Regions from separate parts of the Micromonospora sp. NBC_01699 genome, predicted to be linked through region 1. Evidence: riboswitches for the same ligand, from Rfam matches in the RefSeq annotation. Region 1 holds a riboswitch; each other region holds the start of a gene.
The links. A riboswitch is a leader RNA that binds a small molecule or an ion and turns the genes downstream of it on or off. The one in region 1 is predicted to bind cobalamin.
Positions count from the first base shown of each region.

Region 1 (5,709 bases):
GCGATCCGGCTCGGCCACGAACTCGGGCTGATCGGCGACACCACGGCGCAGTTCGTCGCGGTCAACGCCCGCAAGCTCGACGACGCCGTCGACCCCACCGCCGACCTGCGGTTCGAGTACTTCGGGCTGCGTACGGTGCACGACCGCTACCTGCTGCGCCACCCGACCGGTCGGCTGGTGCTGGAGACGCCGCAGTACTGGCTGCTCCGGGTCGCCTGCGGCCTGTCGCACACCTCCGCCGAGGCGATCGGGTTCTACCGGCTGATGTCGACGCTGGCGTACCTGCCGAGTTCGCCGACGCTGTTCAACTCCGGTACCGCGCACACCCAGATGTCGTCCTGCTTCCTGGTCGACTCGCCCCGCGACGAACTCGACTCGATCTACGACCGGTACGCCCAGGTGGCGAAGCTGTCGAAGTTCGCCGGTGGGATCGGCATCGCCTGGTCCCGGGTGCGTTCGCGGGGCGCGCTGATCCGGGGCACGAACGGGCTGTCGAACGGGATCGTGCCGTGGCTGCGCACCCTGGACGCGAGCGTCGCCGCGGTGAACCAGGGTGGCCGGCGCAAGGGTGCGGCCTGCGTCTACCTGGAACCGTGGCACCCGGACATCGAGGAGTTCCTCGAACTGCGCGACAACACCGGCGAGGACGCCCGGCGTACGCACAATCTCAACCTGGCGAACTGGATCCCGGACGAGTTCATGCGGCGGGTCGAGGCGGACGGGACGTGGTCGCTGTTCGACCCGGCCGAGGTGCCCGAACTGCCCGACCTGTGGGGCGACGAGTTCGACGCCGCCTACCGGTCCGCCGAGGCCGCCGGCCGGTTCGTGCGTCAGGTCAAGGCCCGCGACCTGTACGGGCGGATGATGCGCACCCTGGCCCAGACCGGAAACGGCTGGATGACGTTCAAGGACCCGTCGAACCGGTTGTGCAACCAGACCGCCGAGCCCGGCAACGTGGTGCACCTGTCGAACCTCTGCACCGAGATCGTCGAGGTTTCCAGCGACGGCGAGACGGCGGTCTGCAACCTCGGCTCGATCAACCTCGCCGCACACGTCGCCGGCGACGATGTCGACTGGGACCGGTTGCGCGAGACCGTACGCACCGCCGTGCTCTTCCTCGACCGGGTGATCGACATCAACTACTACCCGAGCGCCGAGGCGGCGGCGAGCAACCCCCGCTGGCGGCCGATCGGGCTCGGCCTGATGGGGTTGCAGGACGCGTTCTTCGCGCTCCGGCTGCCGTTCGACTCGCCACCGGCCAGGGAACTGTCCACCAGGATCTCCGAGGAGATCTACCTCACCGCCCTGGAAACCTCGGCCGGGCTGGCCGAACGGTTCGGCCCGCACCCGGCGTACGACCAGACCCGGGCCGCCCGGGGCCGGCTCCAGCCGGACCTGTGGGGGGTGGCCCCGACGCAGACCGCGCGCTGGACCGCCGTACGGGACCGGATCGCGGCTCACGGGCTGCGTAACTCGCTGCTGGTCGCGATCGCCCCGACCGCCACCATCGCGTCGATCGCCGGCTGCTACGAGTGCATCGAGCCGCAGGTGTCCAACCTGTTCAAGCGGGAGACCCTCTCCGGCGAGTTCCTCCAGATCAACACCGCGCTGGTCCGACAGCTCAAGGACCTCGGGCAGTGGACCGAGCAGGTCCGCACCGAGATCAGGCGGGCCGAGGGGTCGGTGCAGGGCATCGCGGCGCTGCCCGCCGAGGTACGCGAGCTGTTCCGTACCGCCTGGGAACTTCCGCAGCGGGCGCTGATCGACCTCGCCGCCGCCCGCTCCCCCTACATCGACCAGAGTCAGTCGCTGAACCTGTTCATGAGCGCACCGAACATCGGCAAGCTCTCCTCGATGTACCTGTACGCCTGGAAGTCCGGGCTGAAGACCACCTACTACCTGCGTTCCCGCCCCGCCACCCGGATCCAGCAGGCCACCGTCGCCATCGACCGGCCGGTGCTGGTCGCTGCCGACGAGGCGCTCGCCTGCTCCCTGGAGAACCCCGAGTCCTGCGAAGCCTGCCAGTAGTCCGCGACCGCACCCAGACGTGAGGCAACACGATGACGAGCACCGCCAAGACCTCCATGTTGCTCGACCCGGGGATGGACCTGACCCTGCGGCCGATGCGCTACCCGCACTTCTTCGACCGGTACCGGGACGCGATCAGGAACACCTGGACCGTCGAGGAGGTCGACCTGCACTCGGACCTGGCTGACCTCGGCCGGCTGACGCCGGCCGAACGGCACCTGGTCGGCCGCCTGGTCGCCTTCTTCGCCACCGGCGACACCATCGTCGCGAACAACCTGGTCCTCAACCTCTACCAGCACGTCAACTCGCCGGAGGGCCGGCTCTACCTGTCCCGGCAACTGTTCGAGGAGGCCGTGCACGTCCAGTTCTACCTCAACCTGCTCGACACCTACATACCGGACGAGGACGAGCGGTTCGCCGCGTTCGACGCGATCGAGAACATTCCCTCGATCCGCCGCAAGGCCGACTTCTGCTTCCGCTGGATCGACTCCATCTTCGAGCTGCGCGAACTGCGGACCCGCGACGACCGCCGCGCGTTCCTGCTCAACCTGATCTGCTTCGCCGCCTGCATCGAGGGCCTGTTCTTCTACGGTGCCTTCGCCTACGTCTACTTCCTCCGCTCCCGGGGCCTGCTGCACGGCCTCGCCTCCGGCACCAACTGGGTCTTCCGGGACGAGTCGATGCACATGGCGTTCGCCTTCGACGTCGTCGACACCGTCCGCCGGGAGGAACCGGACCTGTTCGACGACGACCTGCGCCAACAGGTACGCGACATGCTCGCCGAGGCCGTCGAGTGCGAGGTCCAGTTCGCCGAGGACCTGCTCGAACAGGGCATCTCCGGAATGTCCCCGACGGACATGCGCGAGTACCTCCAGCACGTCGCCGACCGCCGGCTGGCCCAACTCGACATCGCCCCGCTGTACGGCTCGAAGAACCCGTTCGCCTTCATGGAGCTCCAGGACGTGCAGGAGTTGTCGAACTTCTTCGAACGCCGGGTGTCGGCGTACCAGGTCGGGGTGAGTGGCACCGTCAGCTTCGACGACGACTTCTGACCGGGGACCGGTGGTGGGTGGGTGAGACGGCCCACCCACCACCGGACGGGACGCGTACGATGGGCGGCAGTGCTGGTTCGCCCCGCTTTCGCGGTGGGGCGTCGTAAGAGGGAACCCGGTGTGAAACCGGGACTGCCCCGCAGCGGTGAGTGGGAACGACCGCCGTCATGAGCACTGGACGCTGACGCGTCTGGGAAGCGACGGCCAGTAGGAGACCGGGTCACCCCGGTCGCGCCCGCGAGTCCGAAGACCTGCCCGCACCGCGTACGCGTCCGCGTACGCCGCCGTCGACCCCTCGGGAGGGTCAGGGCGAGGCCGGTCGTCGCGCCGTGCCCTGCCGTTTCCCTCCCGTGGTCGTCGGCCGACTTCGAGGGAAGGACACCCGTCTCGTGACCGCACCGTTCGGGCTGAGCACAGTGCTCGGCTACCCCCGCATCGGTCCGCACCGCGAACTCAAGCACGCCGTCGAGTCCTACTGGGCCGGCCGCATCGACGCGAACACCCTGGAGCAGACCGCCGCCGGCCTGCGTACGCAGGTGTGGCGCACGCTCCGGGACGCCGGCCTGGACGCCGTCCCGTCGAACACGTTCTCGTACTACGACCAGGTGCTCGACACCTCGGTCCTGATCGGCGCGATCCCGGACCGCTTCCGCCGGCTCGGGCTCGGCGAGCTGGACACCTACTTCGCGATGGCCCGGGGCACGGCCGAGCAGCCGGCCCTGGAGCTGACCAAGTGGTTCGACACGAACTACCACTACCTGGTGCCGGAGGTCGGTCCGGAGACGAGCTTCGTGGCCCTGCCGGACAAGGCACTGCGGGAGTACGCCGAGGCCGGGGCGCTCGGCATCACCACCCGACCGGTGCTGGTCGGACCGGCCACGTTCCTGCTGCTGGCCAAGGCGAGCGCCGGCGCACCGGACGGGTTCCGGCCGTTCGACCGACTCGACGACCTGGTCGACGTCTACGCCGACATCCTGGGCGCGTTGGCCTCGGCCGGGGTGGCCTGGGTCCAACTCGACGAACCGGCGTACGTCGCCGACCGCGACCCGGAGCAGATCGACGCGCTACGGACCGCGTACACCCGACTCGCCGCCCTGGAGCAGCGGCCCCGGCTGTTCGTCGCGTCCTACTTCGGCGAACTCGGCGACGCGTTGCCGGCCCTGCTGGACAGCCGGGTCGAGGCGGTCGGTCTCGACCTGGTCGCCGGACCCGGGAACCTGGACCGGCTCGCCGCCTACGGTCCGCTGCCGGGCCGGACGGTCGTCGCCGGGCTGGTCGACGGGCGCAACGTCTGGCGTACCGACCTGCGGGCCGCCGCCGGGACCGGGGCGATCCTGACCGGACTGGCCGACCACGTCGCGGTGTCGACGTCGTGTTCGCTGCTGCACGTGCCGGTCGACCTGGCCGCCGAAACCGGCCTCGACCCACGACTGCGGGACCGGCTGGCGTTCGCCCGGCAGAAGGTCGACGAGGTGGTGGCGCTCGGCCGGGCGCTGCGCGACGGAATCGCGGCCCTGCCCGCCCCCGCCCCCGCGACGCCCGCCAACTGGCGCGACGACGCGGTCCGGGCCCGGCTGGACGCGCTGGGTCCCGAACACCTCCGGCGCGGCCCGTACGCCGAACGGGCAACCGCGCAGCAGGCCCGGCTCGGGCTGCCGCCGCTGCCGACGACCACCATCGGGTCGTTCCCGCAAACCGACGAACTCCGCCGGGCGCGGGCGGCGCACCGGGCCGGTCGCCTCGACGACGCCGGCTACGCCGAACGGATGCGCGCCGAGGTGGCGCAGGTGATCGCCGTACAGGAACGGCTCGGGCTCGACGTGCTGGTCCACGGTGAGCCGGAACGCAACGACATGGTGCAGTACTTCGGCGAGCAGCTCGACGGCTTCGCCGCCACCGAGCACGGCTGGGTGCAGTCGTACGGCTCCCGGTGCGTACGCCCACCGATCATCTACGGCGACGTCGCCCGACCGGCGGCGATGACCGTGGGCTGGTCGACCTACGCGCAGTCGCTGACGCACCGGCCGGTCAAGGGCATGCTCACCGGGCCGGTGACGATCCTGGCCTGGTCGTTCGTCCGGGCCGACCAGCCGCTGGCGCACACCGCGAACCAGGTGGCGCTGGCGCTGCGGGACGAGGCACGGGACCTGGAGGCCGCCGGCATCCGGATCATCCAGGTCGACGAGCCGGCACTGCGGGAAACCCTGCCGTTGCGCCGGTCGGAGCAGAAGGCGTACCTCGACTGGGCGGTGGCGGCGTTCCGGCTCGCCACCAGCGGGGTCGGCGACGGCACCCAGATCCACACCCACCTGTGCTACTCCGAGTTCGGCGAGGTCCTGCCCGCGATCGACGCCCTCGACGCCGACGTCACCAGCATCGAGGCGTCCCGGTCGAGGATGGAGATCCTGGACGACCTGCACACCACCGGCTACGGGCGCGGCGTCGGGCCGGGCGTGTACGACATCCACTCGCCCCGCGTACCGGAGCAGTCGGAGATCACCGACGCGCTGCGCCGGGCGGTCCGCGCGGTGCCCGCCGACCGGCTCTGGGTCAACCCGGACTGCGGGTTGAAGACCCGCGGGTACGCGGAGGTCGAACAGGCCCTCGCCCGGCTCGTCGCCTCGGCCGC
Region 1 covers NZ_CP109199.1:3,473,716-3,479,424, reverse strand. Annotated here, with positions in the region: gene OG792_RS15225 (ribonucleoside-diphosphate reductase subunit alpha) at 1-2,028, shown strand, start outside; gene OG792_RS15220 (ribonucleotide-diphosphate reductase subunit beta) at 2,061-3,080, shown strand; cobalamin riboswitch at 3,137-3,353, shown strand; gene metE (5-methyltetrahydropteroyltriglutamate--homocysteine S-methyltransferase) at 3,470-5,709, shown strand, end outside.

Region 2 (5,709 bases), 4.1 Mb from region 1:
CGACGATCGCCCAGGTACGTACGCGACGCATGAAGCGTTCTCACTTTCGGGAAGGTTCACCGGCGACCGGTGGCAGCCGATATCCGACCGCGTATCGGACGATACTTGCGCTTCTGTCCGGATAAGAGCAGAATGCGGCAACTATCACCTGTTGGAAGCCCTCCGGCCCCACTGCCGGGAAACCGCCCGGCCGGGCGCCTCGGTGGTGCTCCTGCCTTCCCGGGTGTTCCGGGCCGGGAACTCAGGTGGCGGCGAGGATGACCGGCTGCCCAGCGGCGTAGAACTGCGCGTCGGCGGCGTCCGATGGCGCCGCCCGCGCCACCCGCTCGATCGCGACGAACCCGTCCGAGGCGTACGCGAAACCGGGTCGCCAGGGCACCACCTCGTCGCCCGCGACCAGCGGGAAACTCGACCTCTGCGCCCCGGTCGTCGCGTCGAGGGTGATCAGCTCGTGTGCGTCGGTGAGCAGGTGCACCCGCCCCGGCTGTACGGCCACTATCCGCGCCGGCACCGGCCCGGTCCGCCGCCACAACTCCGCCCCGGACCGCACCGAACGCGCCACCAGCTCGTTGCCGCTCGGCGTCAGCGCCACGTCGCCGTCGAGCACCACCTCGGCCGCGTCGAGCACCGGAATCGGCGCCGGCTCGCCCCGGTCCACCAGCCAACCACGGCTGTTGCCGCCGCTGGTCGTACGCATCGCCGGGCAGTTCGAGGCGCCGTTGCCGCAGCCGATGGGCACCAGACCCAGCTCGGGTCCGGCGTCCTCCGGCCGCCACCGGTTGACCAGCCGGCCGGTCTCCACGTCGTGGAACTCCGCCACCTGCGGAGATGCGCAGGCGTCGACGGTGACGAGCTGGCCGGCGGTGGTGGTGAGCGCACCGGCCCGGCAGGAGCCGTCGATGTCGACCCGCCACAGCTCGCGCCCGTCGGTCAGGTCGAGGCCGCGCAGTCCCGACCCGCCGATCAGCACCAGTACGGTCCGCCCGCCGCGTCCGGTGGCCGGGATCAGTCCGGCGGGGGTGTAGTTCGTGCTGGCCCCGGTGCGCCGCCCGTCGTACCCGTGTCCCGGGGGTGGGCCGTCGGCCCGCCACCTGATCCGGCCGGTACGCGCGTCCAGCGCGACCAGGTCGCCGTCCGACCACCGGCTGACCACGGTGGTTCCGCCGGCCACGACGCCGATCAGCTCGGCCGGCCAGCGTCGGAACGACCAGTACGGGGTACGCCGGGTCCGGGCGTCCACCGGCGCGTCGGCGCGGACCTGGCGGGTGGTGGCGTAGATCCGCAGCCGACGGTCGACGATCAGCGGGGCGGAGGCGAGGGTGCCGACCACCCCGGTCGCCGCGCTCACCGGAGCCGGATAGTCCGCGCGGGCGGGGGTGAGCACCTCGGCCGGAGCGAGCACCCGGTACGTGATCACCGCGACCGCCGCCACGACCAGCACGGCCGCGATCACGACCACTGCCGGCCGGCGTCGACCCACCCTCCGGCCCCGCGATCGCATCCAGCACCTCCGCCGGGCACCCTACCCAGCCGCCCCGGACCGGCACCCGTCAGGTCAGGCGGCGGCCCGGCCACCCGGGTGTTCGGGGTCGAGCGGGGTGACCACGGCGGCCAGGTCGGCCAGGTCACGACGCAACGCGCCCTCGACGGTACGGGCGGCCAGCCCGCCGAACACCAACGCGAGCAGTCGCCCGTACGGTGCGGTGACCGCGCCCTCCTGGACCACGCTCACCGCCGTCCAGCCGCCGCGCCGACGACGCCGCCCCTCGACCGGTGTGAAGGAGTACGCGGTCCGGTAGTTCACGCCGACGCCGGACGAGCTGACCGTGAGCCGATGCGGCGGACTGGCCTCGTCCACCCGGAACTCCTCGATCAGCTCGGTGCCGTCCGGCAGGCGGTGACTCTCCCGCCAGACCGTGCCGACCCGCGTCGGACCGGCGGTCAGCACCTCGATCCCGCTGATGGTGGAGAGCCAGTCGGACCGGCCCGGCAGGTCGGTGAAGACCCGCCACAGCTCGTCGGCGGACGCCTGCACCAGCCGGGTCACCGCTACCGTCGCCATCACACCTCCCCAACCCTCACCGTACGGTGGGTGACCGACCATCCACGCGAACATTCGCGGAAGGCGACGAGAACGTGACCCGGGCGACGGCCGGACCCGCCCCGGAGCCGATCCCGTTAGGGTGCGCACTGGCACAAACGTTGCGAGGTGCCCCGCGCGAGCGGGGAGAATCGGGAAGCCGGTGTGAATCCGGCACGGGCCCGCCGCGGTGACCGGGGAGCTGCCACCCACGCGTACCAGACGCGGCCACTGGCCCGAACAGGGCTGGGAAGGCGGGTGACCAGCGCAGATCCGGGAGTCCGAAGACCGGCCTCGCGTTCATCAGCCCCGTTCTCGGGGCACGAGCGCAGCGGGAGCCTGCCTTGGACACGGATCTCTACCGGGTCATCCACCGTCGCCGGGACGTACGCGGCCAGTTCACCGGGGCGCCGATCGATGACGAGGTGCTACAGCGCGTACTGGCGGCGGCGCACGCGGCGCCGAGCGTCGGGCTCTCCCAGCCCTGGGACTTCGTCCTGGTCCGGGATCCGGACCTGCGGCAGGAGTTCCACCGGCACGTCGAGCGGGAGCGGGACAACTTCGCGGCCACCCTGGACGGCGACGCCGCGCGGCGGTTCGCGGGGATAAAAATCGACGGCGTACGCGAGTCGACCCTGTCGATCGTCGTCACCTACGACCCGGAGCGGGGTGGCCCGTCGGTGCTCGGCCGGCACGCGATCGCCGACGCCGGTCTCTACTCGGTCTGCCTGGCGATCCAGAACCTCTGGCTGGCGGCCAGCGCCGAGCGACTCGGGGTCGGCTGGGTGTCGTTCTACCGGGAGCCGTTCCTGCGTGACCTGCTCGGCATCCCGGCCTCCATCCGTCCGGTCGCCTGGCTCTGCCTGGGCCCGGTGACCCACTTCGAGCAGACTCCCGACCTGGAACGACACGGCTGGCGGCGGCGCCGACCGCTGTCGGCGGCGATCCACCAGGACCGCTGGCGCAGCTCCGGGACGAGCTCGGGCTCACCGACGGCAACCTGAACCGGTACTCGCGGAGCTTGCTCGCGGCCTCTTCGAGACCGATGAACAGCTCGAACCAGGGTGGGATGTCCGCGTGGTCGTGCCACCAGCCCTTGGACTTGGTGTGCGGGGCGATGGCGGTCAGGGCGGTGGTGGTCTGCTCGTCGGCGCCGTACAGGTCGCACATGGCCTTCACGTCGACCGTACGGGCGGGCAGTTCGCCGCTCTCGAAGCGCCACGGCTTCGTGACCGACCACTCCAGCGCTCGGTCGGCGTCCACCTGTGGCATCCGCGCCTCGTGTTCGCGGAGCCGACGAGTACCCCGAGAGGAACAGCGGCGCCGCCAGCCCTCCCGACCGTCGTACCGAGGTGAACCGTGGGCCCGAATGGCCGAGGCGGTAGATATGAGTCCTCGCCCGAGCGAACGCCCTGTTGGAGCGGGCGAGAGCACGGATGAGAGCCCGATGAGCCGCAACCCGGAGCCGATCACGGCGGGCAGTGCGGCTCACCCCGTACCAAATGGCTTTTGATTTTGTTTGGCCGGGCGGCAACCGGTGCCGGACGCACGCGGGCGGCCCCGACCTATCACGGATTGGGCGGGGCCGCCCGAAGCCAAACTCTGAGGTTGGTCTGGATCAGCCGTCGAAAGCGCCGGATCGCGCCGCGCCGACGAACGCGGACCAGTTTGCCGGGTTGAACGCGAGCACCGGGCCGGCGATGTCCTTCGAGTCGCGGACACCGATCACGTCGGCCACGTTGTCGGCCACCTCGACACACCAGCCCTGGTCGTTCGAACGGGTGCTCTTACGCCACGTAGCGCGCGCGAGATCAAGCTGCATTTTATACCTCTTTCGCCCTGGTTTATGCACATAAAAGTGCTTTAGCCGGTATTCTTACACGGCACAGCGTGCACTGCGCATCACCGAGAGCAACATGCCTCAGTACGACGGGAGGACTTCACACAATCTGTGCGACTCGCTACTCAACCCGCGACCGGTTGCCCACCACGATCGGTAAACCGCTTAACCACAAACCGAAACCGCTCGATGATCACGAAGACCGATCTGGGGACGGTCAGCGGGCGGGGGTGATGGTGCCGGTTACTTCGCCCAGGGCGACAGGGCGGCCATTGGGGCCGGGGGCGGTGGCGGTGATGGTGACGGTGTCGCCGTCTTCGAGGAAGGTACGGGTGGTTCCGTCGGACAGGGTCAGCGGCTCGCTGCCGCCCCAGCTCAGCTCCAGGAACGAGCCGACCTGGTCACGCCGCTGACCGGAGACGGTGCCGGAGGCGTAGAGGTCACCGGCGCGCACCGAGGCGCCGTTGACGGTCAGGTGGGCCAACTGCTGGGCCGGGGTCCAGTACATGCCGGCGAACGGCGGCTCGCTCACCCGGCTGCCGTTCCAGTCGACCGCCAACCGCAGGTCGAGACCGAGATGCGGGTCGTCGCGCAGGTAGTCGAGGACCGGCGGGTCCTGCTCCGGCGCCGGCACCCAGGCGTGCGCCAGCGCGTCCAGCGGCACCACCCAGGGCGAGATCGAGGTGGCGAACGACTTGCCCAGGAACGGGCCGAGCGGCCGGTACTCCCAGTTTTGCAGGTCCCGCGCGGACCAGTCGTTGAGCAGCACGACCCCGAAGACGTACTCGGCGAACTGCTCGACCGGCACCCGGTCGGCGAGCGCGGACGGCAGTCCCACCACGAAACCGACCTCGGCCTCGATGTCGAGCCGGATCGAGGGGCCGTAGACCGGGCCATCCGGAGTGGAGCGTTGCCCGCACGGGCGGACGATCGGCGTACCGGAGACGACAACGGTGCCGGCCCGCCCGTGGTAGCCGATCGGCAGGTGTTTCCAGTTCGGCAGCAGCGGCGGCTCACCGGGGCGGAAGATCCGGCCCACGTTCGACGCGTGCTGCTCCGAGGAGTAGAAGTCGACGTAGTCGCCGACCTCGAACGGCAGCACCATGGTCACCTCGGCCAGCGGGACCAGCAGCGGCGCCACCGCTGCCCGGTGCGCGGGCTCGGTCAGCAGTTCCACTATCCGCTGCCGGACGGCACCCCACTGGGCGTGCCCGAGCGCCATGAACTCGTTGAGCGACGGCTCGCGCAGCGCACCGCCGGCCAGGATCAGCCCGGCCGCCTCCGCGCCGTCGAGGTCGAGCACGAGATCCCCGATCCGTACGCCGATCCGCCGCACCGCCTCGTCGCCGCGTACGAACACCCCGTACGGCAGGTTGTGCACGTCGTACGGCGAGCCCGCCGCGCCCTCGACCCAGCTCACTCGGTCTCCCCGTGGTTCATCAGTCCCAGTTGGGCCAGGTCGGTCAGTGGTTCGTCGATGCTGCACGAGCCGAACCCGCGCCAGAGCGGCCGGGCCTGGTCGCGCCGGATCCGGGCCGGCTCGACCAGGCGCAGCGGATCGCCGCTGGCGAGCAGTTCGGCGACCTCGGCCACCTCGGCGTCCTCGGCCGCGGCGGCGGTCGCCACCAGTACGTTGACGAAGCCGTGGTGGGTGAAGCCGGTCTCCGGGTCGGTGTGCCGCAGCGCGTGGTGAAGCCCGGCGGTGAGCTTGAACGGCAGGTCCCGGTCCCGGCAGGCGCGGATCACGGCGGCCAGCTCGACCGGGCTCGGGAAGAGTTCGGCGGCGAGC
Region 2 covers NZ_CP109199.1:7,673,433-7,679,141, forward strand. Annotated here, with positions in the region: gene OG792_RS31660 (hypothetical protein) at 1-31, opposite strand, end outside; gene OG792_RS31665 (outer membrane protein assembly factor BamB family protein) at 242-1,453, opposite strand; gene OG792_RS31670 (SRPBCC family protein) at 1,556-2,062, opposite strand; cobalamin riboswitch at 2,191-2,391, shown strand; gene bluB (5,6-dimethylbenzimidazole synthase) at 2,425-3,084, shown strand; partial or broken gene OG792_RS31680 (helix-turn-helix domain-containing protein) at 3,224-3,553, opposite strand; gene OG792_RS31685 (DUF397 domain-containing protein) at 3,699-3,902, opposite strand; gene fahA (fumarylacetoacetase) at 4,138-5,340, opposite strand; gene OG792_RS31695 (hypothetical protein) at 5,337-5,709, opposite strand, start outside.
Region 2: it holds a riboswitch for cobalamin, as region 1 does, so the genes downstream of both, bluB (5,6-dimethylbenzimidazole synthase) here and metE (5-methyltetrahydropteroyltriglutamate--homocysteine S-methyltransferase) in region 1, are expected to answer to the same signal.

Region 3 (5,709 bases), 1.1 Mb from region 1:
TCGATTTGGACGATCCGGCGGGTCATCGCACACCACCCGACCCGCGGTGGCGGCGCATCAGCATCGCGTACCCGCGTTCCAGCTCACTGTCGCCGTCTGCTTCCGGGCCCCCGGCGGCCTCGGCCGCCAGGTCGTCGGGCACCCCCTGGAAGACGAGCCGGCCCTCGTGCAGCAGCACCACGTCGGTGCAGGCCGCGGCCACGTCCTCGACCAGATGGGTGGCCACCACCACGCAGGTGTCGCGGCCGAGGTCGCGCAGCATCGCCCGGATGGTCATCCGCTGTTCCGGATCGAGGCCGACGGTGGGCTCGTCCAGCAACAGGAGGGTCGGTGCGCTCACGATCGCCTGGGCGATGCCGACGCGGCGTACCATGCCGCCGGAGAGCGACCGCATGGTGCTGCCGGCCCGCGCGGTGAGGTCGACCCGCTCGATCGCCCGTTGCACGGCGTCGGGTACGTCGCGCGGCGGCATCTCCTTCAGCCACGCGACGTACTCCAGGAACTCCCGGACGGTGAACCGGCGGTAGTACCCGAAGTCCTGCGGCAGGTAACCGAGTGCGCGCCGGACCGCCCGTAGATCGCCATCGCCGTGGACGGGCTGGCCGAGGATCTCCAGCCGACCGGACACCGGCCGCAGCACGGTGGCGAGCGCCCGGATCAGCGTCGTCTTGCCGGCGCCGTTCGGGCCGAGCAGCCCGTGCACACCGATCCCCAGCGCGAGGTCGAGTCCGTCGACGGCCATGTGCCGCCCGGCCCGCAGACTCAGCCCCTGCGCGTGCACCGGCCAGGCGTACGCCGTCGGCGCCATCTCCTCGACGCTCACCACGCGTACCATCTGGTCTCCTTGTCGATGGCTCGTGGCGCGCTGGAAGGCATCGCCTTCCCGTCCGGCTGGGAATCGCCCACCGGGCCACGTCCTCTCACACCGGGCTAGACGACCGGCATCCCGCTTCCGGTTCTCGGATGAGTGTGACGTGCGTCTCAAGCGCCGGAGCAACCGGTCGGGCGAGCGGGTCCACGGCGGCGGTGGGGTGGCCCGGGTCGGCGCCACCCCACCACGACGGTTCGCGTTACGGCTGGCAGGCCAGCGTCGGCGCGGTTGAGGACGATCCGGCGGCGGAGAGGCTGCCGAGCGGGGCGCCGGCTGCGCCGGGGACTGCCTGTGCGGTGGCGCGCGGGGCGGTGCCCGGGTCGAAGCCCGCGGCGCCGTAGGCGATCGCGCCCCGGTCGGATGCGGCACCGGTACAGCCGACCTGGAGTCCGAGGATGAACTGTCGCGCCCTGAGCCAGGCAACGGGGCGTCCGGCGGCCGCCAACGCCTGCGCGGCCAGACCGGTGCTGTTGGCGTTGGCAACGCCGGCGCCCGTGAACGAACCGTCGGCGGCCTGGACACCGACCAGCCACCCGATGCCCGGCCTCGCGGCGGGGCGGTGGTCGGCGGCGATGAGCGCCTGGACGGCCATCGCGGTCGCGTCCACGTCGCTCTCGCAGGTCGGCTGCCCGAACTGCACCGGGAACCCGCCGTCGGCGCACCGGCTCCCGACGAGGAAGTCCACCGCCGCCGACGGAGCGCCACCGGCCCGGTCAAGAGCGAGGATCGCGAAGGACTGGGACAACGCGTTGCTGAAGTCGCCGTACGCGGACCGGTCGGAGAACCGACCCGACGGGTCCTGAAGGCCACGAAGGCGGGTGAGGAGGTCGACCCCGCCGAACGAGGCCGGGTCGAGGCCACTGACCTGGGCGGCGAGGGAGAGCTTGGCGGTCGCACCCGCGTACGCCTCGCCGATGCCGTCGCCGACGTAGCCGGTGAGCACCGAGGGCTGCCCGAGCCAGGTCGTGGCCGCGGCGGCGTTGGTGCCGGACGACTTCGCGGCGGCGAAGGCGAAGACGGCGTCGATGGTCAGCCCGGCGTCCGGATAGGAGACGTCGCCGAAGACGGTTTCGAGGTGGTCGCCGTCGACCATCTGCCGGGCAAGCCATCCGGCGGCGGCGTCGACACGGTTGTGGGTCGGCGGCGAGGATGCCGTGGCCGGCGTGGCCGTGGCGATCATGGTGAGGGCGGCCAACGCGGCACGAACGCGCGGGGACGAGAGGACCATCAAGCTGGGCCTTTCCTGGCCCCGTGGTCGAGACGACCCGACCCAACGCGCACAGGAGGCCGGATGGTTCCGACCCGTGAGCCACGACGGATGGAGGAATCCTGGACACGCGCCGACAGGCATTCGGGCTCGCGGCAGACCTGGATGGCCTGTCGCCTACCGTTGCGGGCCAGCGCCGGGTTTCGACCGGACTTCCCCTATCAACGCGCGGCTATCAAGTTGTCGCGGTCAGTGTGCACAGAGGACAGTATGGCCGTCAATCGCCCCGACGATGGGATCCGGGCCGGAACCGCCCGCGACCCCGCGTACGCGGGGTCGCCTTCGGTTGTCCCGCCAGGCCGGATGCCGTAACGTCCGGCTCGCGCGACCACTTCCACCCGTTGCCGCGCGCACAACTTCATTCGTTCCCAGTCGGGGGAAGCCGGTGCAAATCCGGCGCTGACCCGCAACCGTGTGCGAACCCCTGGTCCGCAAGCCGGAATGCCCGAACTGGAACGTACGGCGTCATCTGTCGTGGAATGCGGATCGAGCCCCCTTCGTGCGTGTCCGCCACCCTGCGGCGCGGCGGACGGGACCCGGTCACCGTCCGGAAAGGCACCCGCCATGCCCCGTGGCCCGCTCGCTCCCGTGACCGTCACCCTCGTCGGAATCGTCACCGCCGTCGTGGCCGGCGTCGGCCCGTTGTCGAGCCCGCGTGCCGCCGAGGCCGCCCCCGACCCGGTGGCCGCCCAAGCCGCCGAACTCGCCGCCGACTGGCTCACCGGGCAGCTCGTCGACGGAGGCTTGCCCGGCTTCGCCGGCACGGACTGGGGCCTGACCATCGACGCCCTGTTCGCGTTGCAGGCAACCGGCACCCAACCCGCGGCGGTCACGCAGATCACCGAAGCGGTCGCCGCGAACGGTGACGGCTACGCGGTCTTCCGCGACGGCGACCTCGCGTACCGGGACGGCGGGAGCACCGCCAAGGTCCTCGCCGCAGCCGCAGCCGGCGGCGAGGACGGCACCGACTTCGGCGGCGACAACTGGCGACAGCGGACCCTCGACCTCGTCTTCGGCGCCGAGGACGGGCCGATGAACGGGTGGCTCCACGACGACTACGCCGGCAGTCTGATGGGCGAGAACATGTTCGGGCAGTCCCTCGCGGTGCTCGGACTGGCCCGCTCCGGTGGCGTACCGCAGCCGGTCGTCGACTTCCTCGTCACACAGCAGTGTCCCGGCGGCGGCTTCCGACTCTACCCGGGGGCCGGCGGCACCTCCTGCGCCGAGGACCCCGAAGACAACCGGATTCCCGACGTGGACACCACCGGTATGGTCGTCCAGGCGTTGATCGCCGCCGAGCGGGCCGGCGCCACCGGCACCTCGGAGCCCGTCGCGGCCGCCACCGACTGGCTCCGGTCGGTGCAGGCCGAGAACGGCTCGTTCAACGGCTCCGTCGTCACCGACTATCCCAACACCAACAGCACCGGCCTGGGCGGGCAGGCGCTGGCCGCCGCCGGCGACACCGACGCCGCCGGGAACGCCGCCGAGTTCGTCGTGGCCCAGCAGCTGACCGCCGCGAACGGTGGCGCGGCCGCCGCCCACGCCGGTGCCATCGCCTACACGCCCGAGAGTTTCGCCTCGGCCGTCGCCTCCGGGATCGAGGAGTTCGCGCTCGACCAGTGGCGGCGGGCGACCACGCAGGCCATTCTCGGGCTCACCCAGGTCCCCCTCGGCGAGATCGGTGCCGACGACGGCACCGGGCCGACACCGACCGCCTCCCCCACCGGCTCAGCCACACCTTCGCCCACCGTGTCCGCGACTTCGAGCGGCGGGCCGTCGCAGAGTCCGACCGGTAACCCCAGCCAGACCCCGTCGAGCACCCCCGGCCCCAGCGGTTCCGTCACGGCGACTCCGACGTCCGCGCCGGCCACCACGACAGCGCCGCCGAACGGCGCAGGCGGCAACCTGCCGACCACCGGCCTGTCGATCGTGACCTTCTCCGTCGTCGGGCTCGGCACTGTCGGCGGCGGGATCGCCCTGATGCTCCTCACCCGTCGGCGTCGCGACGATGCGGCAGCGGGCCGGGGGTGACGCCGGTTCGGTGGTGACCGCCGGTCGGCGCTGACAGCGGATCAGGCGGTGTTGGCGACGTCACCGTCGTCGGCGGCACGGGGTGCCGCGGGCAGGGCGACAGCGTCGGGTGGCGCCGCCGCCGGGGTGGTCGGTCCGAACGTTGCGACCACGCCGTAGGAGGCCCGGCGGGCCGCCCGGCGCAGCGTCGCCAACACGGCCGGACCGAGCATGAGGATCGCGACGGTGTTGGTGATCGCCCGGCCGGTGTCCCAGCCCGCGGTCGAGGTCAACAGCGTGAAGATCGCGAAACGGTGCAGGTTCTCCAGCACCGGCGCGCCGGGAACATAGGAGATGTGCCCGGCGTAGTAGTCGACCTCGGCGCCGGTGATGAACGGCCAGAACCACAGGTTCATCAGGAACCCGAAGGCGTAGGCGACGACGACGCCGTAGCCGACGAGCATCGCGATCTCGGCCCTGCCGGTCACCCCACGTGGCAGCAGGCCGGCGCCCATGCCGATCCACGCCGAGCAGAGCATCTGGAACGGCAGCCACGGTCCGACCCCGGCGGTCAGCAACGCCGACGCGAACAGCGACGTGCATCCGAGTACGAACCCGAAGCCGGCGCCGAAGACCCGGCCGGCGAGGACGAGCACGAAGAAGACGGTCTCGATCCCGGCGGTGCCGGCGCCGAGCGGGCGCAGGGCCGCGTTGACGGCCGAGAGGACGCCGAGCATCGCCAGCGCCTTGGCGTCCATGCCGCCCTCGGAGAGTTCGGCGAGGACGACCACGATGAGGATCGGCAGGATGCCGATGAACACGAACGGGGCGTCCGGACCGTGCTGCATGCTCTGCGGCTCGACCCGTACCAGCAGCGGCCAGACGAACATCATCAGCCCGGCGATCGAGGCCAGGGTCAACACCACCGCCGAACGCGGCCCCAGCCGTACGGCCTGGTCGTCACGACCCCACCGACGCGTCACCGCTCCTCCCCGCACGGTACGGAGTCCCGGCTCGCTCCGGCCCGCCGACCCAGTGCGGCGTCGACCTCGGCGACGGTGAGCCAGTCCGGGCCGAGGATCTTCGCGACCTGGGTCGCGAACGCCGGGGATCCGCCGAGAACCTCGGCCGTCGGGCCGTCGGAGACGATCTCTCCCTCGGCGAGGACGACGACCCGGTCGGCGATGCGGGCGACGAACTCGACATCGTGGGTGGCGACGACCACCGCCCGGCCCTGCCCGGCCAGGTCGGCGATCATCGTGCCGAGGGCGGCCTTGGCCGGGTAGTCGAGCCCGCGGGTCGGCTCGTCGAGCAGCATCACCCTCGGCGCCGCGGTGAGCTGGATGGCCAGGACGAGGGCGAGCCGTTGTCCCTCGGACAGGTCGCGCGGGTGTTTGTCGTCGGCGATGCCCGGCGCGAGACGGTCGAGCAGTTGTCGGCAGGAGCCGGGGGCCGCCCGCGACTCCCGGTCGGCGGCCTCGCACTCCTGCTCGACCGTCTCCAGGAAGAGCAGGTCACCAGCGGACTGCGGGACCAACCCGACCAGGGCCCGTGCCGCGCC
Region 3 covers NZ_CP109199.1:4,590,647-4,596,355, forward strand. Annotated here, with positions in the region: gene OG792_RS19670 (hypothetical protein) at 1-26, opposite strand, end outside; gene OG792_RS19675 (ATP-binding cassette domain-containing protein) at 23-835, opposite strand; gene OG792_RS19680 (prenyltransferase/squalene oxidase repeat-containing protein) at 1,071-2,099, opposite strand; cobalamin riboswitch at 2,197-2,319, opposite strand; cobalamin riboswitch at 2,514-2,585, shown strand; gene OG792_RS19685 (prenyltransferase/squalene oxidase repeat-containing protein) at 2,727-4,169, shown strand; gene OG792_RS19690 (ECF transporter S component) at 4,211-5,131, opposite strand; gene OG792_RS19695 (ABC transporter ATP-binding protein) at 5,128-5,709, opposite strand, start outside.
Region 3: it holds a riboswitch for cobalamin, as region 1 does, so the genes downstream of both, OG792_RS19680 (prenyltransferase/squalene oxidase repeat-containing protein) here and metE (5-methyltetrahydropteroyltriglutamate--homocysteine S-methyltransferase) in region 1, are expected to answer to the same signal.

Region 4 (5,709 bases), 430 kb from region 1:
CGCGCGCTGTGGTACGCGACCACGTCGGCCCGCTCGACCAGCCGGGCGGCCTTCACCGTCACCAGCTCCGGGTCACCCGGTCCGAGCCCCACCCCGTACAGCCGGCCGGTGTTCCGGCCCGGTCCGGGCGCGTCGCCGTCGAGGGCCGGGCCCGTCTCGTTCACCGGCACACCGTCCACGTTGGTCACTCTCTCTCGCTGGCGATGGCGTTGATCGCCGCCGCGGTCATCGCGCTGCCGCCGCGCCGCCCGTGCACGACCAGGTACTCCAGCCCACCCGGATGCGCGGCGAGCGCCTGCTTGGACTCGGCCGCGCCGATGAAACCGACCGGGATGCCGAGCACCGCCGCCGGCCGCCCGGCACCCGCCTCGACCATCTCCAGCAGGCGGAACAGGGCGGTCGGCGCGTTGCCCACGGCGACCACCGCGCCGTCGAGCCGATCGCCCCACAGGTCCAGCGCGGCGGCGCTGCGGGTGGTGCCGAGTTGCGCCGCCAGGGCCGGCACCCGAGGATCGCGCAGGGTGCAGATCACCTCGTTGTCGGCGGGCAGCCGGGTCCGGGTGACCCCGGCGGCGACCATCTCGGCGTCACAGAGGATCGGCGCCCCGGCGCGCAGCGCCGCCCGCGCCGCCGACACCACGCCGGGGGAGTGGGCGACGTCCGCCGGCAGGTCGACCATGCCGCAGGCATGGATCATGCGTACGGCCACCGTCGCGACGTCGTCGGGCAGGCCCGACAGGTCAGCCTCGGCGCGGATAGTGGCGAACGACCGGCGGTAGATCTCCGCACCGTCGCGGACGTAGTCGATCACGTACCCCTCCGTGCCGCCGCGATCGTGGCGGCGGTCTCGTCCAGCGTCGCCGACCGCGAGCGCGGTCGACCGTCCAGGCTGACCTGGTAACCCTCGATGGTGGCCAGCACCTCGACATGCCGGTCCGTCGGCCGGCCGCAGCGCCGCTCGCAACCGACCCAGTGCACCGGCAGTCCGGTCGGCCCCGACGGCGCGGCGGCGTGCACCACCGTCGCGTCGGTCCGTACGTTCGCGAGCGCCTTCGCGCAGCCGGGCGACCCGGCGCAGCCGGTCACGCCGACCCAACCGGCGGCGGCATCGGCCACCAGACCCGCGGCGGCCAGTGTCGCCAGCCGGCGCCCAGCCTCGCCGGTGTCCAGATCGGGTACGACAACGGTGCGCCACGGAGTGATGTTGATCTCGTCGCCGCCCGCCCCGGCGGCCGCCGCCAACGCGATGAGCTGGGTGTCGGTGAGTCGACCGAGCGGCACCACCGCCGCGAGCGCGACCCGCCCGTCGAGCTGGTCCACCAACCCGACCGGCGCCCGGTTCGGCGTCTCGGGGATGTCGGCGGGCACGGGGGCGACCATCGGCAGGTCCAGCGCCGCGTGCAACCGGGCGGTGATGGTGCGTACGCCGTTGTCGAGTTCTGCCAGCCGCCAGGCGGTGCTGTGCTGGGCGGTGGACTCGGTGAGGAAGGCGCGGGCGGCGAGCAGGGCGGTCGACGCGGCGGCCGCCGGCGGTACGCGTACCCCCGTGTCGGTGCCGGCCAGCAGCACCGCCACCGCCCCGCCCGGTACGGCGAGCAGCCCGACGTCCGCGCCGAAGCCGGTCACGTCGCCCCGCCCGTCGTCGACGGTGAACAGGAACCGGCCCGGCAACCCGGCCAGCACCGGATCCGCGCAGAGCCCCTCGTCCAGCTCATCGACCAGCGCCCGGACGTCGAGCAGCCCCCCACCGATCCGACCACTGAGTACGGAAGCGATCACGTTGCGTACGCGTTCGTGGCTCTCTGACGGCAACAGCCCGGCCGCGTACAACCGGGCGGCCAGGTCCCGCTCGGTGCCCGCCCGCAGGCCACGCAGCTGCACGTTGCCGCGCGAGGTCAACTCCAGGGCGCCGTCACCCAGATCGAGCGCGGCGGCGGTCAGCGCGACGAGCTGTTCGGTGTGCAACCGCCCACCGGGCACCCGCACCCGAGCCAGGTTCCCGTCGGCGGCGACATGTACGCGCAGTGTCCCCGGACAGGCGTCCGGTGCCGACCGCCCTCGTGGTGACCACACCCGGCGGATACTACGGCCTGCGTGGGCCCACCCCGGCGGCACGCCGACCGGCACACCAGCACCCCTGGCGGGAGCGGCTTGACGAACCGGGGTCCGAGTCGTGAGAGTGAGAACCGCTGAACGCGGCGACAGGTGGAGGAAGCCGGTGAGATCCCGGCGCGGTCCCGCCACTGTTACCGGGGAGCGGACCCCGACACGGTCACGGCCCACACGGGCGGGAAGACCGGGGCGAGCGACGATCCGGGAGCCAGGAGACTCCGGGTCACCGCGCGGCGTGGAGCGGACCCGTCCGGGCCCGCCCCGAGCCGCAACCGACGAACCCGGGGCGCGGACCCCGAGGGAGGAACCACCATGTCACGCCACGCCCTGCGCGGTGCCCGATGATCCTGCTCCTCTCCACCTCGGACACCGACCTGCTCAGCGGCAGGGCAAGTGGCGCCGACTTCCGGCTGGCGAACCCGGCCCGCACCTCGGTCGAGGACCTGCCCGCCCTGCTCGACGGCGTCGACCTGGTGGTCGTACGCATCCTCGGCGGCTACCGCGCCTGGGAGGAGGGGCTGGACTCGCTGCTGGCCGGGGCGCTGCCGGTCGTACTCCTCGGTGGTGAACAGGCACCGGACGCGGAGCTGATGCGCCGCTCGACCGTGCCCGCCGGGGTGGCCGCGGAAGCCCACGCCTACCTCGCGCACGGTGGACCGGCGAACCTCACCGAGCTGCACCGGTTCCTCTCCGACACGGTCCTGCTCACCGGCTACGGCTTCGCCCCGCCGGTGCCGACCCCGGAGTGGGGCCGGCTGGAGCGCGAGGAGCGCAACACCGCCGGGCCGGTGATCGGGGTGCTCTACTACCGGGCCCATCACGTCGCCGGCAACACCGCCTTTGTCGAGACGCTCTGCGCCGCGATCGAGGACACCGGTGGCCGACCGCTGCCGATCTACTGCGCCTCGCTGCGCAGCCCCGCAGCCGCCCTGTTGGAGACCCTCGGCGAGGCCGACGCGCTGGTCGTGACCGTGCTCGCCGCCGGTGGCACCCGCCCCGCCGAGGCCGGTGCCGGCGGTGACGACGAAGCCTGGGACGTCGGCGCGCTCGCCGCCCTCGACGTGCCGATCCTCCAGGGGCTCTGCCTCACCAGCAGCCGCGCCGTCTGGGCCGACAACGACGACGGCCTCTCCCCGCTGGACACCGCCACCCAGGTCGCCATCCCCGAGTTCGACGGCCGGATCATCACCGTGCCGTTCTCGTTCAAGGAGATCGACTCCGACGGGCTGACCGTCTACGTCGCCGACCCCGAGCGGTCCGCGCGGGTCGCCGGCATCGCGGTCCGGCACGGCTCGCTGCGGCACACCCCGAAGGCCGAGCGTCGGATCGTGCTGATGCTGTCGGCGTACCCGACCAAGCACGCCCGGATCGGCAACGCGGTCGGCCTCGACACGCCGGCCAGCGTCGTCCGGCTGCTCACCGCCATGCGCGAGCAGGGGTACGACATCGGCCCGACCGACGGCCCGGACGCGTTCCCCGGAGTGGCCGCCGGTGACGGCGACGCCCTGGTGCACGCACTGATCGCCGCCGGTGGCCAGGACCTCAACTGGCTCACCGAGCAACAGCTCGAAGCCAACCCGATCCGGATCCCGGCCAGCCGCTACCGCACCTGGTACGACACCCTCCCGGCGCAGCTGCGCGAGGGCATGGAACGGCACTGGGGACCGCCGCCCGGTGAGCTGTTCGTGGACACCTCCCGCGACCCCGAGGGTGAGATCGTGCTCGCCGCGCTGCGGGCCGGCAACACCGTCGTCATGGTCCAGCCGCCGCGCGGCTTCGGGGAGAACCCGGTCGCCATCTACCACGATCCGGACCTGCCGCCGAGCCACCACTACCTGGCCGCGTACCGGTGGCTGGCCGACGAGTTCGGCGCGCACGCGATGGTGCACGTCGGCAAGCACGGCAACCTGGAGTGGCTGCCCGGCAAGACCCTCGGCATGTCCGCCGCCTGCGGCTCCGACGCCGCCCTCGGCGACCTGCCGCTGATCTACCCGTTCCTGGTCAACGACCCCGGTGAGGGCACCCAGGCCAAGCGGCGGGCGCACGCCACCCTGGTCGACCACCTGATCCCGCCGATGGCCCGCGCCGACAGCTACGGCGACATCGCCCGGCTGGAACAGCTCCTGGACGAACACTCGAACATCGCCGCGCTCGACCCGGCGAAGCTGCCGGCGATCCGGGCCCAGATCTGGACCCTGATCCAGGCCGCCAAGCTCGACCACGACCTCGGCCTGTCCGACCGCCCGCACGACGCCGAGTTCGACGAGTTCATCCTGCACGTCGACGGCTGGCTCTGCGAGGTCAAGGACGTACAGATCCGCGACGGGCTGCACGTGCTCGGGGTGGCGCCGAGCGGACAGAACCGGGTCGACCTGGTGCTGGCCATGCTCCGGGCCCGGCAGATGTGGGCCGGTCAGGTCGCCGCCCTGCCCGGCCTGCGCGAAGCGCTCGGGCTGACCGAGGACGGCACCGCCGCCCGCGTCGAGGTGGACCGGATCGAGGAGACCGCCCGCGCGCTGGTGCTGGCGATGGAGGAACGGGACTGGGCGACCGGGGTCGCGGCGCAGGTGTGCGAGCGGGTGCTCGGCGACTCGGTGGCCGACCACGCGCCGGTGGTCCGGGTGCTGGAGTTCGCGGCCGACGAGATCGTGCCCCGGCTGGACCGGACCACCGACGAGATGACCGCGGTGCTGCACGCGCTCGATGGCGGATACGTGGCCGCCGGCCCGAGCGGGTCGCCGCTGCGCGGCCTGGTCAACGTGCTACCCACCGGCCGCAACTTCTACTCCGTCGACCCGAAGGCGGTGCCGAGCCGGCTCGCCTGGGAGACCGGGCAGGCGATGGCCGACTCGCTGCTGGCCCGCTACCGGGCCGACACCGGCGAGTGGCCGCGCTCGGTCGGGCTGTCGATGTGGGGCACCAGCGCCATGCGTACCGCCGGTGACGACATCGCCGAGGTGCTGGCGCTGCTCGGCGTACGGCCGCGCTGGGACGAGGCGTCCCGCCGGGTCACCGGACTCGAACCGGTCGACCTGGCCGAACTCGGCCGACCCCGGATCGACGTGACGATGCGGATCAGCGGCTTCTTCCGGGACGCGTTCCCGCACGTGGTGGCCCTGCTCGACGACGCCGTACGGCTGGTCGCCGGACTCGACGAGCCGGACGAGTCGAACTACGTACGGGCACACGCCCTCGCCGACCGGGCCGAGCACGGTGACGAGCGCCGGTCCACCATGCGCATCTTCGGCTCCAAGCCCGGCGCGTACGGGGCCGGACTGCTGCCGCTGATCGACAGCCGGAACTGGCGCGACGACGCCGACCTCGCCGAGGTGTACGCCGTCTGGGGCGGTTACGCCTACGGCCGGGGCGTCGACGGGGTGCCCGCCCGCGGCGACATGGAGACGGCGTACAAGCGGATAGCGGTGGCGGTGAAGAACACCGACACCCGCGAGCACGACATCGCCGACTCCGACGACTACTTCCAGTACCACGGCGGCATGATCGCCACCGTCCGGGCGCTCACCGGGAAGGCACCGGCGGCGTACATCGGGGACAGCACCCGGCCGGACGCGGTGCGCACCCGTACGTTGAGCGAGG
Region 4 covers NZ_CP109199.1:3,048,140-3,053,848, forward strand. Annotated here, with positions in the region: gene OG792_RS13605 (precorrin-2 C(20)-methyltransferase) at 1-101, opposite strand, end outside; gene OG792_RS13610 (precorrin-8X methylmutase) at 185-808, opposite strand; gene cobG (precorrin-3B synthase) at 808-2,073, opposite strand; cobalamin riboswitch at 2,210-2,330, shown strand; gene cobN (cobaltochelatase subunit CobN) at 2,454-5,709, shown strand, end outside.
Region 4: it holds a riboswitch for cobalamin, as region 1 does, so the genes downstream of both, cobN (cobaltochelatase subunit CobN) here and metE (5-methyltetrahydropteroyltriglutamate--homocysteine S-methyltransferase) in region 1, are expected to answer to the same signal.